Regions from separate parts of the Bacillus sp. T3 genome, predicted to be linked through region 2. Evidence: riboswitches for the same ligand, from Rfam matches in the RefSeq annotation. Region 2 holds a riboswitch; each other region holds the start of a gene.

Region 1 (4,494 bases), 2.3 Mb from region 2:
ATTATCAAAAGGAGCTATTATTGGGATGAGTATTAATATCCTGATTGCGATTATCGCTGGTTATCTATTACCGAAACATGGTTGGAAGCTGGGTCTTGTTCAGACGCTTATATGTTGGTTTGCTGTTTCGATTGCAGTTGTTTTTGTGACATCCTATGCATTCTAAAAAAGGTGGAAATCATGAATAAACAGGACTTATTTATTCGTTTTATCTTAGGCGGCACGGCTGTTATGGTTAGCTACTTAGTCACGGTTTTATCACCTTGGAAAATACTTGCAGGGATTTTTGCAGCGTTTCCTGCCGTTATGCTCACGGCAGTCTTAATGGTTGGAATAGCTTCGGGTTCAAAAAAAGCTGGGAAAATTGCCAATGGTTCCGTGTTTGGGATGATTGGTGGGGTTGTATGTGTAACAACAGTCCTGCTCGTTTTGCAGTTGAGCAAAGATTGGATGTTAAGCATTATTTTAGGCTTATTCTTCTGGCTAGGGAGCTCGATTGCGATTGCACAAATTAGGGAAAAATTAAATTTTCGCGAAATAAGAAGCCGCTTCATCATACAAAAAAGATCTGAAACCAGCTTGGGCTGGCTTCAGATCTTTTTTGCTTTAACGAAGTGGGGGACTGTCCCCACTTCGTTAAAGCATGTCCTGGTTTAAATTTTTGTTGAAAGATGAAGAATATTAAGATAATATGGTTGTTAGTCACCTTTTAATGGTGCAGATATTCATAATTTAATAGTTTAATTGTTGATTAAGGCGCCGTTAGGCTTAATAGGGAATTTGGTGTAAGACCAAAACTGCCCCCGCAACTGTTAGTGTGGACGAACGAGGAGTGCCACTGTACAAGTATACTTTTTATTAATAAAAAGTAAATATGATGTACGGGAAGGTCCTCAAGTAGGTAGATACACAAGTCAGGAGACCTATCTTAATTGATTCGCTTTCAGCTTCTTCGGGGATGGAGAATGTGAGACGTTTGCAGATAAAGGCCTGTCCTTTTGCGTTTTCATTCGTTTTATCCAATCCGTCCAACTTAGCTGGACGGATTTTTTTATGGTTTCACTCGCAGATTTACAACGTCACAAAAATTACGACAAAAACTAAATAAACTATTTAGGAAAAGGTGCACAAACAAAATGGTTTGTGTGAAAAGGGAAGAACGGTAGACAAATCCGTCACGGTACCCGCCACTGTATAGGGGAGCTCCATTGCAAGGATGTCACTAAAGAACAATTGGGAAGACGCAATGGAACCATGAACCAAAGTCAGGAGACCTGCCTTTACCTAGATACTTCTATTTACCTACGGGACTATGGGTGGAAGTGTGTTGAATGCATGATCTAGCTTTATTATGTATTTTTTACGCACCCCTCTTCGTAGGGGTGTTTTTTTGTGATTGGCTGTGTTAAAGAACGATGTTGATTTTTAGTACACTCTGTTGATTGGAGTGGAAGGTGCGAGACTCCTGCGGGAGAAGGTGTCGCGGGAGACCCCACAGGCGTAAAACGCCGAGGAGGCTCCCGGACTCCCCGCGGAAAGGGAGCACCTGGAACGGAAATCAACAGACAAATTTAACACAGTCTTGTGATTAAGAATAGCACTTCAAGATGAATAGTATGGAAAGGCTTTGCTAAGCCATTGAAATGGAAAAGGAGGAATAAAAATGAAAGGAAAACTACTCGTTATTGGATTTGGTCCAGGAAGCTTTGAACATGTCACGGATAGAGCGAGAGAGGCCATTCAAGAAAGTAATATGGTGATCGGCTACAAAACATATGTGGATTTAATCGAAGGACTGATAACGGATCAGGAAATTATCAGCACAGGAATGACCGAGGAAGTAAGTCGGGCACAAGAAGCAGTAAAGCAAGCAGAACGAGGCAATAAAGTCGCGGTTATCTCGAGTGGAGATGCCGGTGTGTATGGAATGGCTGGTCTTATTTATGAAGTGTTAATCGAGAAGGGCTGGAACAAAGAAACCGGTGTCGAGGTTGAAATTGTTCCGGGCATTTCTGCGATCAATTCATGTGCTTCCCTGTTAGGAGCACCAGTGATGCATGATGCTTGTACCATCAGCTTGAGTGATCATTTGACACCATGGAATTTGATTGAAAGCAGAATTGAAGCTGCAGCCAAAACGGACTTTATTATTGCCTTTTATAATCCCAAAAGTGGGAGAAGAACGCGACAAATAGCGGAGGCACAAAAAATTCTGCTGAAGTACCGTTCCCCTGAAACTCCAGTTGGTTTGGTGAAAAGTGCTTACCGTGATCGGGAGCAGGTGGTGGTCACAAATTTAGAAGAAATGCTAAATCATGAAATTGGGATGTTAACGACAGTTATTGTCGGGAATTCATCCACCTTTTTATATCAAGATTTAATGATCACACCGCGCGGATATCAACGGAAGTATACATTAAATCAATCAGAACAACCGTTAAAGCTACATCAGCGCCTGCAAAAAGAAGCAGAGCCTTGGGCGTTAGATCAGGTGAATCCAATTACTCAGGTTCAAACTGAAAAAAAGATGAGCTCTCATTCAGGGATTTAGCAGAAATGGCCATGCAACTGGCGAATGGGGACAAGGGTGACGTGCAACCAACTCAAGTGCAGCATGTGGCTGAATCGATTTTTGAACTAGCCGTAAGCCCTGGTGTAGCAAATAAGAAATTTACCGCACAGCAAATGCTGTTACTTGCGGAAGTCGTTGGTGAACATGGCGTACTGGAGTATACACAGGACCATCAGTTAAAGCTGCAAATCCCAACATCAAATCCTGATGCGATTACGAACCAATTATCAGAGGCTGGGTTCATGCTTGCGCCAGTCGGTGATGTGTTGACGATAAAAGCTTGTGATTTTTGTGACGGCGATAAAAAGGAAAGCATTCCTTTTGCGGAAGAATTGCAGAAGCGGCTCGGAGGTCTTACCCTTCCGAAGGAGCTAAAGCTCGGTTTCAATGGCTGTGGTATGGCTTGTTATGGTGCAGTTCGTGAAGATATCGGCATTGTCTATCGCTCTGGCGCATTTGATTTGTTTTTAGGGGAAAAACGGTTGGTCGTACTGGTCATCCAGGGCAAATTGTTGCCGAAGGGATTCAGCCAGACGAAATCATTGGCATCATTGAAGGAATCATTCACGACTATAAAGAGAATGGCTATCCGAATGAGCGCTTTTTTAAATACTTTAAGCGTGTAAAACAAGTACAAGGCTTTGTACATATCGATATTACGCCGAAGCTGGCGATACAACCTGCATTATGTGGAGATTAACAGCAGCATTAGACTAATGGACAAAGGGGAGGAAGTATTATGAAGTCGATTTTATTTGTAGGGCATGGAAGTAGAGATCCAGAAGGAAATGATCAAGTCCGCCAATTTATCCAGAAGATGAAGGGACGTATAGACCAGTCTTTGTTAGTTGAAACGTGTTTTTTGGAATTTGAATTACCTACTGTCCCACAAGGGATTGATCAATGTGTGCAAAAAGGAGCGAGTCACATCGTTGTGATTCCAATTATGCTCCTTCCAGCAGGTCATTCGAAGATTCATATCCCTGCAGCAATCGACGAAGCGCGCGCCAAATATCCGCATATTCAACTTACGTACGGTCGTCCAATTGGGATCCATGAGGAAAACATATCGATTTTAAAAACAAGATTAGAAGAAATAGGGGAAGATGTGAACAGGCCTGAGCAAGACAGTGCAGTTCTCCTATTAGGGCGCGGTGGTAGTGACCCTGATGCCAATAGTGATTTGTATAAAATGGCGCGGTTATTTTGGGAGAAGACAAATTACCAGCTTGTTGAAGCGGCGTTCATGGGAGTTACAGATCCACTAGTCGATGCTGGTATTGAGCGGTGTATTAAACTCGGAGCGAAAAAAGTAATGATTTTACCTTACTTTTTATTTACCGGAATTCTAATCAAACGTTTGATTAACATGCTTGAGGAGTTTAAAGCAAAATATCCTGAGGTTGAGTTCAAGCTGGCTGGCTATTTTGGCTTTCATCCAAAATTAGAAAGTATTCTATTAGACCGTGTGAATGAGGCTTTGCAGGATGAAGTAAAGATGAATTGTGATACGTGTATTTATCGAATTGAGGCAATGGAGCACATCGATCACCATCATCACCATGATCATGACCACGGGCATGCACATCACCATCATCACCATGATCATGACCACGGGCATGCACATCACCATCATGATCATGAGCATCATCACCACCACGAACATGACCATAGCCACGAACATCATCACGACCATCAAGAAAAGGCTGATGTTGTACGATGATTCTCGTCTTAGCTGGTACAAGTGACGCTCGTGCACTTGCTAGAAAAATCAATGGAGCAGGTTACGAGCTTTTGACTACAGTGGTTACCGACAATGCAGCAATGGAACTTAAAGCGGCTGGACTTGCAGTAAAGATTGGAAGATTAACATCTTCAGAGATGGCGAGTTTAATTGTTGAACAAGGCATACATGCAGTTGT
Region 2 (4,494 bases):
GTGGGACTTGCTGAGTTGATATTAGGATTTTACCAGCAAACTCAACACCCTGATTATCATGGATTTTTTAAACATCAACACCATACTCATGCTCATTAGTTCTTACAAATACGAATAACCTTAAATAGTTAAAACCGATAACGATCAAATCGTCATCGGTTTTTTTATACCATTATTTTAATAAGGGATTGGTTTGCACTCCATTCTCTGAAATAATTCTTCCTTATTCCGTGGGACGGTATGTGTATGATCGGCCAAACCCGCTTCAATCATTGATTGAAATGTTTCAAACACCCATGGTTTTTCCAAATATGCCTGTAGCAAAAGGTGTTCTTGGTGAAAAATGTTTACCGGGTCGCCTTGGTAAATGATGTTTCCGTCATTCATGATTATGATTTCATCTGCCCACTCGTAGGCAAGATTTACATCGTGTGTTGAAAGGATAATTGTTTTTTCAGGCTGATGAAGTGAATCTAACAGGGCTACGATTTGTCGAGAATAGTATGAATCTAGGCCAGCTGTAGGCTCGTCAAGGATCCAAACATCGGGATCCATTGCCAAAATTCCAGCAATGGCAACGCGCTTTTTTTGCCCTAAACTTAGGAAATGTGTAGGTTTATCTTCAAGATCTAAAACATCTGTTTGCTTCATCGCCCAATTCACTTTTTCATGGACCTCAGTCAGTGGAAATCCTAAGTTAATTGGACCGAATGAAATATCCTGCCTAACATTAGCTGAAAATAACTGAATATCTGGGTTTTGGAAAACGATTCCCACCTGTCTCCGTAACGACAATAAGGACTTGCGGTCATAGCGCATTGGCAGACCTTTATAGCTAATCCGACCTGAAGAAGGCTGTAACAATCCGTTTAAATGAAGAAATAAAGTTGATTTTCCAGCACCATTATTACCGAGTAAAGCAATTTTTTTACCTAATTTGATGTTGAGATTAAGATTGTTTAATGCTCTTTTTCCATCGGGATATTGATGGGTTAGGCAATCGATTTCAAAAATATGATCTGTCATCCTACAGAAGCCTCCAACTATTTAGATAAATGAATAACACGCTAACTTGAATCCCGATGATGATACACCAATTGATTGGGGATAAATGGTACGTATTTTCATAAGAAGGGATATGTTCCTGATAGCCTCTTGCATCCATCGCCATCGTTAACTGCTTGGAGCGCTGAAATACACTAACAAATAAAACAGATATAAGATAACCAAAGGAATGGATTCCTCTACGAATGGTGCTATAACCTAACCTTGCATTTTGTGATTGATAAATATCGAGAGCTGTTTCGATAAAAATAAAAACATAACGATAGGTCAATTCGATCAATTCAATCAAAAGAATGGGTAATTTCAGCTTGCGTAGAACCATTAACAAATCCGTGATGGGGGTAGTCAACGTCAAGAAATATAAACTGCTAATCCCACTTAAAACAACAACAACTAGTTTTACCGATGTCCAAAAACTTTCTTCACTAATAAATATTTGCCAATCTCCTATTGGCGATGACCAGCAAATATCTGTTGGAAATACATTTCCTTTTGTAAAATGAATTAGTATCGTGAAAACACTACTTAGTAAAAATACCCCAGGTAGAATAAGTAATTTAGCATAATAGAAGACGGGGATTTTCGCAGCAAAAATAATTAATGAACTCATCACGATAAACGTAATGAGAGCCACCAATATATCCCTAACAAGTAATGAAAACAATAAAAGGGAGAGTGACAGGATCGTTTTTTCAAGCGGATGAACCTGTTTAAGACGGTTAATATAAGCATACTTATCAATGAGCAGCATCTGATGTCTGATCCTCTTTTTCTGGACTATTGGATTGCTTCTTTTTCTGATGCATGGATCCAATGAAATACCCGATAAAGCCTGCACCAATCGCTGCTTGAAGTGCAAAAAGCAAGCTTTCTGTTTCCCTGCCTGGGGGCTCCCAAATGTTTGTAAACCAAGCTTTATAGTTTGGTTGAATTTCAGAAATGGCTGCTTTGGCTTTGCTGTCTGCTCCGCCAAAATCTGTTTCTTTGATCGTTAGTAATGGAACCATTACTAGAATGATAACGAGTGAGAGGAGGAGTATACTTCTCTTCATTTATCGAACCTCCTTGGATATAACGCCAAGAAATTTTAACTCTTGCAGATTATATTTTTTCAAAAAATTCATAACGACAACAGTGAGGAGTCCTTCACTGATCGCTAACGGTATTTGCGTAAAAGCAAAAATTGCAGCAAATTTTGTAAAGGATGCAATGACTCCACCTACTTCTGATGGAAATGCCAATGCCAGCTGGAAGGATGTGACCAAATATGTACCTAAATCGCCCAACGATGCAGCTAAGAAAACAGCTACTGATAAGGACCATCCTAATCTTGTCGCAGCTTTAAAAATAAAAAAGGAAATAATGGGTCCACAAACAGCCATCGCGAACGCATTTGCCCCTAATGTTGTTAGACCTCCATGGGCTAGCAATAGCGCTTGAAACAAGAGTACAATCGAGCCAATCACGCTCATGGCAAGTGGTCCAAATAAAATAGTTCCTAAACCGACTCCTGTCGGATGGGAAGAACTTCCCGACACAGAAGGCAATTTAAGGGCGGACAAGACGAAGACAAAAGCACCAGAAAGACCAAGCATCATTTTCGTTTCGGGATTTGCCTTTACTTTGGCCTGTATCGATCGGTAGCCTATTATGAGGAAGGGAAGGGTGATAACCCACCAAAATATTGCCCATTCTATCGGTAAGAAGCCCTCCATAATATGCATAGCAGCGGCTTTATTTGGAACAATCCAAATGAAAAAAACAAAATAAATGATTTTCCAGTTAATCTTATACATAATTTCTCCTTTCAAACTTCTAAAATTGCAAAGCATAAGTGGTGAGGAGAAATGGCTGGCAAATAAAAAGCACTTCTTTCGAGTTGAAAGAAGTGCTAAAAGAACAGTAAATAACAAAAGGTAAAAAAACCAAATCTACTTGATCTGCACACCCATCCTCGTAGGTTGAAACAGTTACACGCTTCATGGCAGGTCTCCTGGCTTAGGATCATCGTCTTATTACATCCTTCCCATCAATGATTGACAGTGGATCTAATTTTGTAATCAGACTCCTCATTACAGTGGCGGGAACGTGCCGGATTTGCACCGACTTCCCTTTTAAGCTAAATCATTAACATTTAGCACCATTAAGCATATGAAGTTTTTGAAAATTTCTAATTTATCTTACCATGAGGTTAAGTTTCTATCAACAAATTCTAATTTACTTTGACAAAAATAGTAATCTTTCACATTAAAAAGGAGAGATTCGACATTTGTTAAGGTCGAATCTCTCCTTAATTTGCATAAGTTTAGCAAATTTTGCGCTTACCCCGGAAATAAATTGAAACAGGAAATAAACTATTTTAGTATGTCCAATTTATTATTTGTTCTGTGCAAATTAGAATGAGCTTCTACAAAGCCAAAATATCATTCTAGCTTAATTTAACACTTCAATTTGACTGCCAAGTAGAACAGCACGTAATGTGTTTGTTTCTTCATCATTTAATGGTAGCAATGGTAAACGAACGCCACCAACATGAATTCCTTTCATATTTAAAGCGGCTTTAACTGGTGATGGATTTGGAGCAGCAAATAATGCTTTCATGATCGGAAGAAGGCAACGGTGTGAAATACTTGCTTCCTCTAACTGTCCGTTCTTAAAGCTAGTCACCATGTCTTGCATTTCATTTCCAATAATATGAGAGGCAACAGAGACAACACCCGCTCCGCCAATGGCTAGAATAGGGATGGTTAAGCCGTCGTCACCACTATATACACTAAAATCACTAGGTGTTTCACGAATGATTTCCGCAATCGCATCTAAATTCCCACTAGCTTCTTTTATTGCAACAATATTGTTTATTTTTGAAAGTCGAACAACAGTCTCGGCAGAAAGATTGACGACACTTCGTCCGGGAATATTATAAAGCATGACTGGCAAGGAAGTTGCTTCTGCAATCACTTTAAAATGCTGATACATGCCTTCCTGTGATGGCTTGTTGTAATAAGGTGTGACAAGCATGATTCCATCAACACCAGCCTCTTCAGCAAGTCGAGTTAAAATGATCGAAGCTCGAGTGTTGTTGGAGCCCGTTCCAGCAATAACAGGAACTCTTCCATCAACAATTTCGACGACAAATTGAAAAAGTGCTACTTTTTCATCTGAAGTCAACGTAGGAGATTCTCCAGTTGTCCCAGCTACAACAATTCCATCCGTACCGTTTGCAATTAAATGATTAACAAGTGTTCTCGTTGCATTAAAATCAATTTCTCCATTTTGATCAAATGGTGTTACCATCGCAGTTAAAACCTGGCCAAAATTCATTATTCTCACCCTTTAATTAATTTTTTTCGTAATTTGAGGTGGATAGGCCTAACAAAAATCAACGCAAAAAAGCAGCAACGAGGGATCGCTGCTGCAGTAGAAACAAAT
Region 3 (4,494 bases), 620 kb from region 2:
GATTCGACTCCCTTTTTCGTCTCCATTTTTTAATTCTGCAATTATAGCCTGTGTGTATAGTAGGTCTTTATTGTCATACGCATCCGTCTGTTCAGTTTTATTTACTATGTCTGTTTTGATTACTTTTGCTATTGGTTGTTGGTAGAAGGAATAATTGTGTTGAACAAAAAGAACTGACAGGACAAAGCTTAGGATAAGGATAATGTATCCAACTTTCCTTTTATTAGAAATATTACTAAATTGGTTTACGATCGCATTCAAAAAAAAACCTCCATTTTTGCGATATTTCTTGCTGAAACTTAAGTCTTGATTATACCACGGTAAAAGCCCATTTCATAGCTGGAGATATGGGCTTTCATATTATATAAATTACAATTGAATCCATATACACCTAGTGAATGGTCATAATTTTATCGAGTCGGAAGCGATGATGCTCATATCCTTCCGCATCTGCAATATCCATTGGTACCATCGCCGCAATTTCCTTCATTCGAATTAAAAAAGAATCAATGTGCATAATAACAAACAGATGAATGATGGTAAAGGATGGTTATTTTGATTTATATTTATAATGACTACGGCGGAACACATACCACGTCTTTAGCGGCAGCTTATCATTTAAAACAATTACCTCAATCGGAACGTAAGCTAACCTCAGAAGAAATTTTAAATGTAAAATATTTTAATCAATTAACGAAAGAGGATTTTGGAAAAATCATTTTTCATGGCAAAGATGAAGAAGGCAACCCAGTTTATTCCATCGGAAGGAAAAGGAACAAACTCGTTGTACCAGCATTAAAAGAATTGGCTTTACTATTACAAAATAATTTCCATTTCTCTGAGAAAATAGTCTTCTCTAATACTTCACCAACTGTTCCCATTGCTATGTCATTGGGGGGATTTTTTCGAGAGGGTTGAAAATTGACTTTATTGGTGTACCGTTATTACTCATTGGTGCAAAACAATGCTGTGATAATATTTATCGCTTGGTTGAAAACACGAAACATGTAGGTAGAGCATCTTTCAATGAAAATGTGATTGTTTTAGAAAATGAAATGTTCAAGTAATTAGTTGAATTGGTATTTTTTTAAGACTTAATAGTGGACATAAAAATATCAATCATGTATTATGAGAAAAATCAATATTTTCTAAACAGGTGTTGTGCATTTTAAAATGCATAGCTTAAATGGGAAGTTCGGTGAAAGTCCGACACGGTTCCCGCCACTGTAATTCGGAGCAATCTGCAAAATGTCACTGCTTTATTCGTAAAGTGGGAAGACGCAGGGAGCAACGATGTTAAGTCAGGAGACCTGCCTGTTTATTGAACATGACGTGACCTACGGGAAATAGGAAGGTGTTTACTATCATGACAGTTTTGGGTGCATTTATTTTTTGTAAAGCATACGATTGTTTAATGTGAGCATATAAACCTATGAGGTTTGTATGCTCTTTTTATTTTGGTCATGATTCATTTCCAATTTTTATAAAATGAAAAAAGGGGAGTGATTCCATGTCTTACACCATCATTACTAATCAAAAGGATGTAGTGAAAACATTAGAATATTGTCAGTTTGACCACCATCTCAATCGTTTTCGTGATCCAATTAAGCAACAAGAGGCGATGTGTAAGGCAATGGAAACGAAGCAGGGGAAAATGGCCCTTGCGGTACACAATCATTCTATTGTTGGCTACACGATTATTCTTGAACCTGAAACGGATGAAAGGTGGAGAGGGCTAGATTTTTTAAAAATGTTAGGTGTGATTGAGGTAGCACCTCGGTTGCGAAATCAAAAAGTGGCGAAAAAATTGCTTCAGGATTTGTTTTCTCTCGAAGAAACAGAAAAGTCCATAGTCATTTCTTTAGAATGTTGCTGGCATTGGGACTTAAAGATGACGAATGGCGACCCTCTTCAATATAGAAGCATGTTGAAACATGTTCTGGAGTCAGTTGGATTTCAAGAATTTCGAACAAATGAGCCCGATATCGCATGCTATGATGTGAATTTCATGATGGCTCGAGTGGGGAGTGAAATATCCATAGATCAGGTGAATCAATTTACTAAGCTGGCTATGGATAATAGGTACTTATCATAGAATTATAAATAATTAGATACGAAAACTTTAATGAAACGAAAAGGGGATAGGACATGGCGACTTGGGATTTATCTACAACTAAGCATCATCTATTTATTTGTAACGGAAGCAGCTGCAAAAAGGCAGGTGCAGAAGATTTGACCCAATCGATTAGAAATGAGATTTCGACAAGCGGGTTAGATCAAGTCATTCATACAACTAGAACACTCTGTAATGGGCGTTGCCATGATAAATGCGTAGTTATTTCATACCCTGATGGAAATTGGTATAAGGATATGGTTCCTGAAGATGTGCCGCAGTTTATCGACTTACTTGTCTCAGGATCTGGAATGGAAGCAAAAAAAAGCCATGCTTTTAATGGCACAGGATTTCAAGCATCGGATACAACCGTTATTGGAAAAATGAAAGATGTAGAAATTGTTAAGAAGGTATCAAAAGTATATTAAGGTTAACGTTGAAGCCACTTCTCCAATTCATTGTGGGGGCTAGTTAGTTTAAAAAGAAGGACCATGCCCAAGTAAATCAACGTTTCACCAGTCCGTAAGGTTTGGAATCGGATAGTTTGATTTTTTTATGGGTAATGGTCATTCATTTTCTAGCAGATTCTAGTAATCTACTTCCTTTGGCTTATAGATCTTTCCAAGACCCCAAACCTTTTGAACCTCACCTTCTTGCATATCGGTCATCGCTTTTGAAATCATATTAATTTTCGCATCAATGTTATCAATCATATGGCAAAGGTGTGCTTCAAGTGTAATTGGTTCGGCTGTGCTGCCCCAGCCATTGCTTAGCGGACCGTGATGACTGGAGATAATATTCATTAACTCATAAACAACCGTCACTTCTTCTAAGGTAACGGAGCGTTCATTACGAATCGCGACGAGTTTTCGGTCAATCATTTGGTTCACAATTTGAATATGCCCTAAAAATTGTCCAAACAGGGTATACTCAGGAGCTGTATAATCACGAGTCATCTCGATGATTTTTCCCATATCATGCAGGGTTAAGGCTGCATACATTTTACTGCGATTTACAGCCTCACCGTATTGATCACAAATATTCTTTGCGATTCTAAGTAGAGATAATGTATGAAAGGCGAGTCCACTTTTGAAATTATGGTGCATTTTAACGGCTGCTACATGCTGCATGAAGTACTTTTTATTTTCCTCAAATAACTCTGACGTGATTTGATGCAGGATCGGGATTTTGATTTCATTAATGAAGAAATGAATTTCCTCCTCCATGCTTTCAACCGCTTCAGGGGCAGCTTCAATGAAATCCCGATAATCAACTTCGTCCTTTTGTGCTAAACGGTATCCGTTAATCGTCATTTGCACTTGCCCATTATACTCAGATGCATCTCCCGTGATGTGCAACATCGCTCCATTTGAGAAAATAGCTAACAGCTCTTCAACGGATCGACCTCCAAACCCATTATTCCACAGCTTGCAGGCTACTAATTTGTGCTTTTTTGCGATCGTGATGTTGAGGTAAGGATCACCTTTTTTCGTTTTTTCCTGCTTTACCTCTTTTACAAGACAAAAACCCTCAAAGGAATTTCCTGGTGCTAATTCTAATAAACAAGAAACAGGCATTAAATTTACCCTCCCAATGCATTGCTTATATCTATTTATTGAAAAAGTTTTTGTAAAGAACAAACGTTCCTTCTATTGTAACATGAAAAGGAGTTGCCATAAACTTTTTCAAAACTGGTATGATCTATTTCATTATTAAAATTGGTAATATTCCAAAAGTCAGGAACATGCCACTAAGGGAATTGTAGCCAAAGCCAAAACGTGCATATATCTACATTCTCGTTCATATACACAATAAAACGTGCAAAAATTTCAGAAGTTGTATCATAACTATTCGAAAGTCGTGCATATATTTTTTAACTTATATCATAAACACAATTAGACGTGCATATCAGGTCACTTTCGTGCATAAAATTACCGAAATCTCCTCACTGTTATTAAGATAAAAGGCTAAAATCTAAAAAAACAGCAATTTCTTTAGAAAAAATCGATATTTTTATAAAGATCTACTGCTAATCCTTAAAAAATAGTCAGATTTATTAAAAACAAAATTTCTTAAATCAACAGGTTAAGATTCACACAGTGGTAAGCAAGGGGCTGTTCTCCTGCTTCTTAAGTGTCATTTGTTTTGACCAAAATTCATAGAATCATTAACTTTTATTCAACAACAGCATAATTTTGGTGCAAATTGACAGCTTCACGAACAAAAAAAGCAGTGAGATTCCAAATCTCACTGCTTTTTTTAGCGATTCATTTTAGAGAGTATTAAATCAATTGATGCATGGTCTTCAGGTGCGGTGTCAATATGGTTCCAAAGAACGTTTCCATGTGCATCAAATAACCACGTTCCACCTTGAATAAAAA

What was found. A riboswitch is a leader RNA that binds a small molecule or an ion and turns the genes downstream of it on or off. The one in region 2 is predicted to bind cobalamin.
Region 1: it holds a riboswitch for cobalamin, as region 2 does, so the genes downstream of both, cobJ (precorrin-3B C(17)-methyltransferase) here and RGF10_RS10860 (energy-coupling factor ABC transporter permease) in region 2, are expected to answer to the same signal.
Region 3: it holds a riboswitch for cobalamin, as region 2 does, so the genes downstream of both, RGF10_RS13920 (hypothetical protein) here and RGF10_RS10860 (energy-coupling factor ABC transporter permease) in region 2, are expected to answer to the same signal.

Annotation. Positions count from the first base shown of each region.
Region 1 is NZ_CP137761.1:4,407,497-4,411,990, reverse strand. Features, by position in the region: gene RGF10_RS22655 (DUF3147 family protein) at 1-166, shown strand, start outside; gene RGF10_RS22650 (DUF3147 family protein) at 181-657, shown strand; cobalamin riboswitch at 738-946, shown strand; cobalamin riboswitch at 1,105-1,297, shown strand; partial or broken gene cobJ (precorrin-3B C(17)-methyltransferase) at 1,664-3,272, shown strand; gene RGF10_RS22640 (sirohydrochlorin chelatase) at 3,312-4,295, shown strand; partial or broken gene cobK (precorrin-6A reductase) at 4,292-4,494, shown strand, end outside.
Region 2 is NZ_CP137761.1:2,085,645-2,090,138, forward strand. Features, by position in the region: gene RGF10_RS10840 (hypothetical protein) at 1-99, shown strand, start outside; gene RGF10_RS10845 (energy-coupling factor ABC transporter ATP-binding protein) at 178-1,026, opposite strand; gene cbiQ (cobalt ECF transporter T component CbiQ) at 1,028-1,816, opposite strand; gene RGF10_RS10855 (energy-coupling factor ABC transporter substrate-binding protein) at 1,803-2,117, opposite strand; gene RGF10_RS10860 (energy-coupling factor ABC transporter permease) at 2,118-2,861, opposite strand; cobalamin riboswitch at 3,031-3,225, opposite strand; gene dapA (4-hydroxy-tetrahydrodipicolinate synthase) at 3,499-4,386, opposite strand.
Region 3 is NZ_CP137761.1:2,701,070-2,705,563, reverse strand. Features, by position in the region: gene RGF10_RS13935 (YibE/F family protein) at 1-261, opposite strand, end outside; gene RGF10_RS13930 (hypothetical protein) at 392-517, opposite strand; partial or broken gene RGF10_RS13925 (DUF3189 family protein) at 556-1,067, shown strand; cobalamin riboswitch at 1,138-1,333, shown strand; gene RGF10_RS13920 (hypothetical protein) at 1,511-2,095, shown strand; gene RGF10_RS13915 ((2Fe-2S) ferredoxin domain-containing protein) at 2,149-2,541, shown strand; gene RGF10_RS13910 (3'-5' exoribonuclease YhaM family protein) at 2,701-3,690, opposite strand; partial or broken gene RGF10_RS13905 (peroxiredoxin-like family protein) at 4,373-4,494, opposite strand, start outside.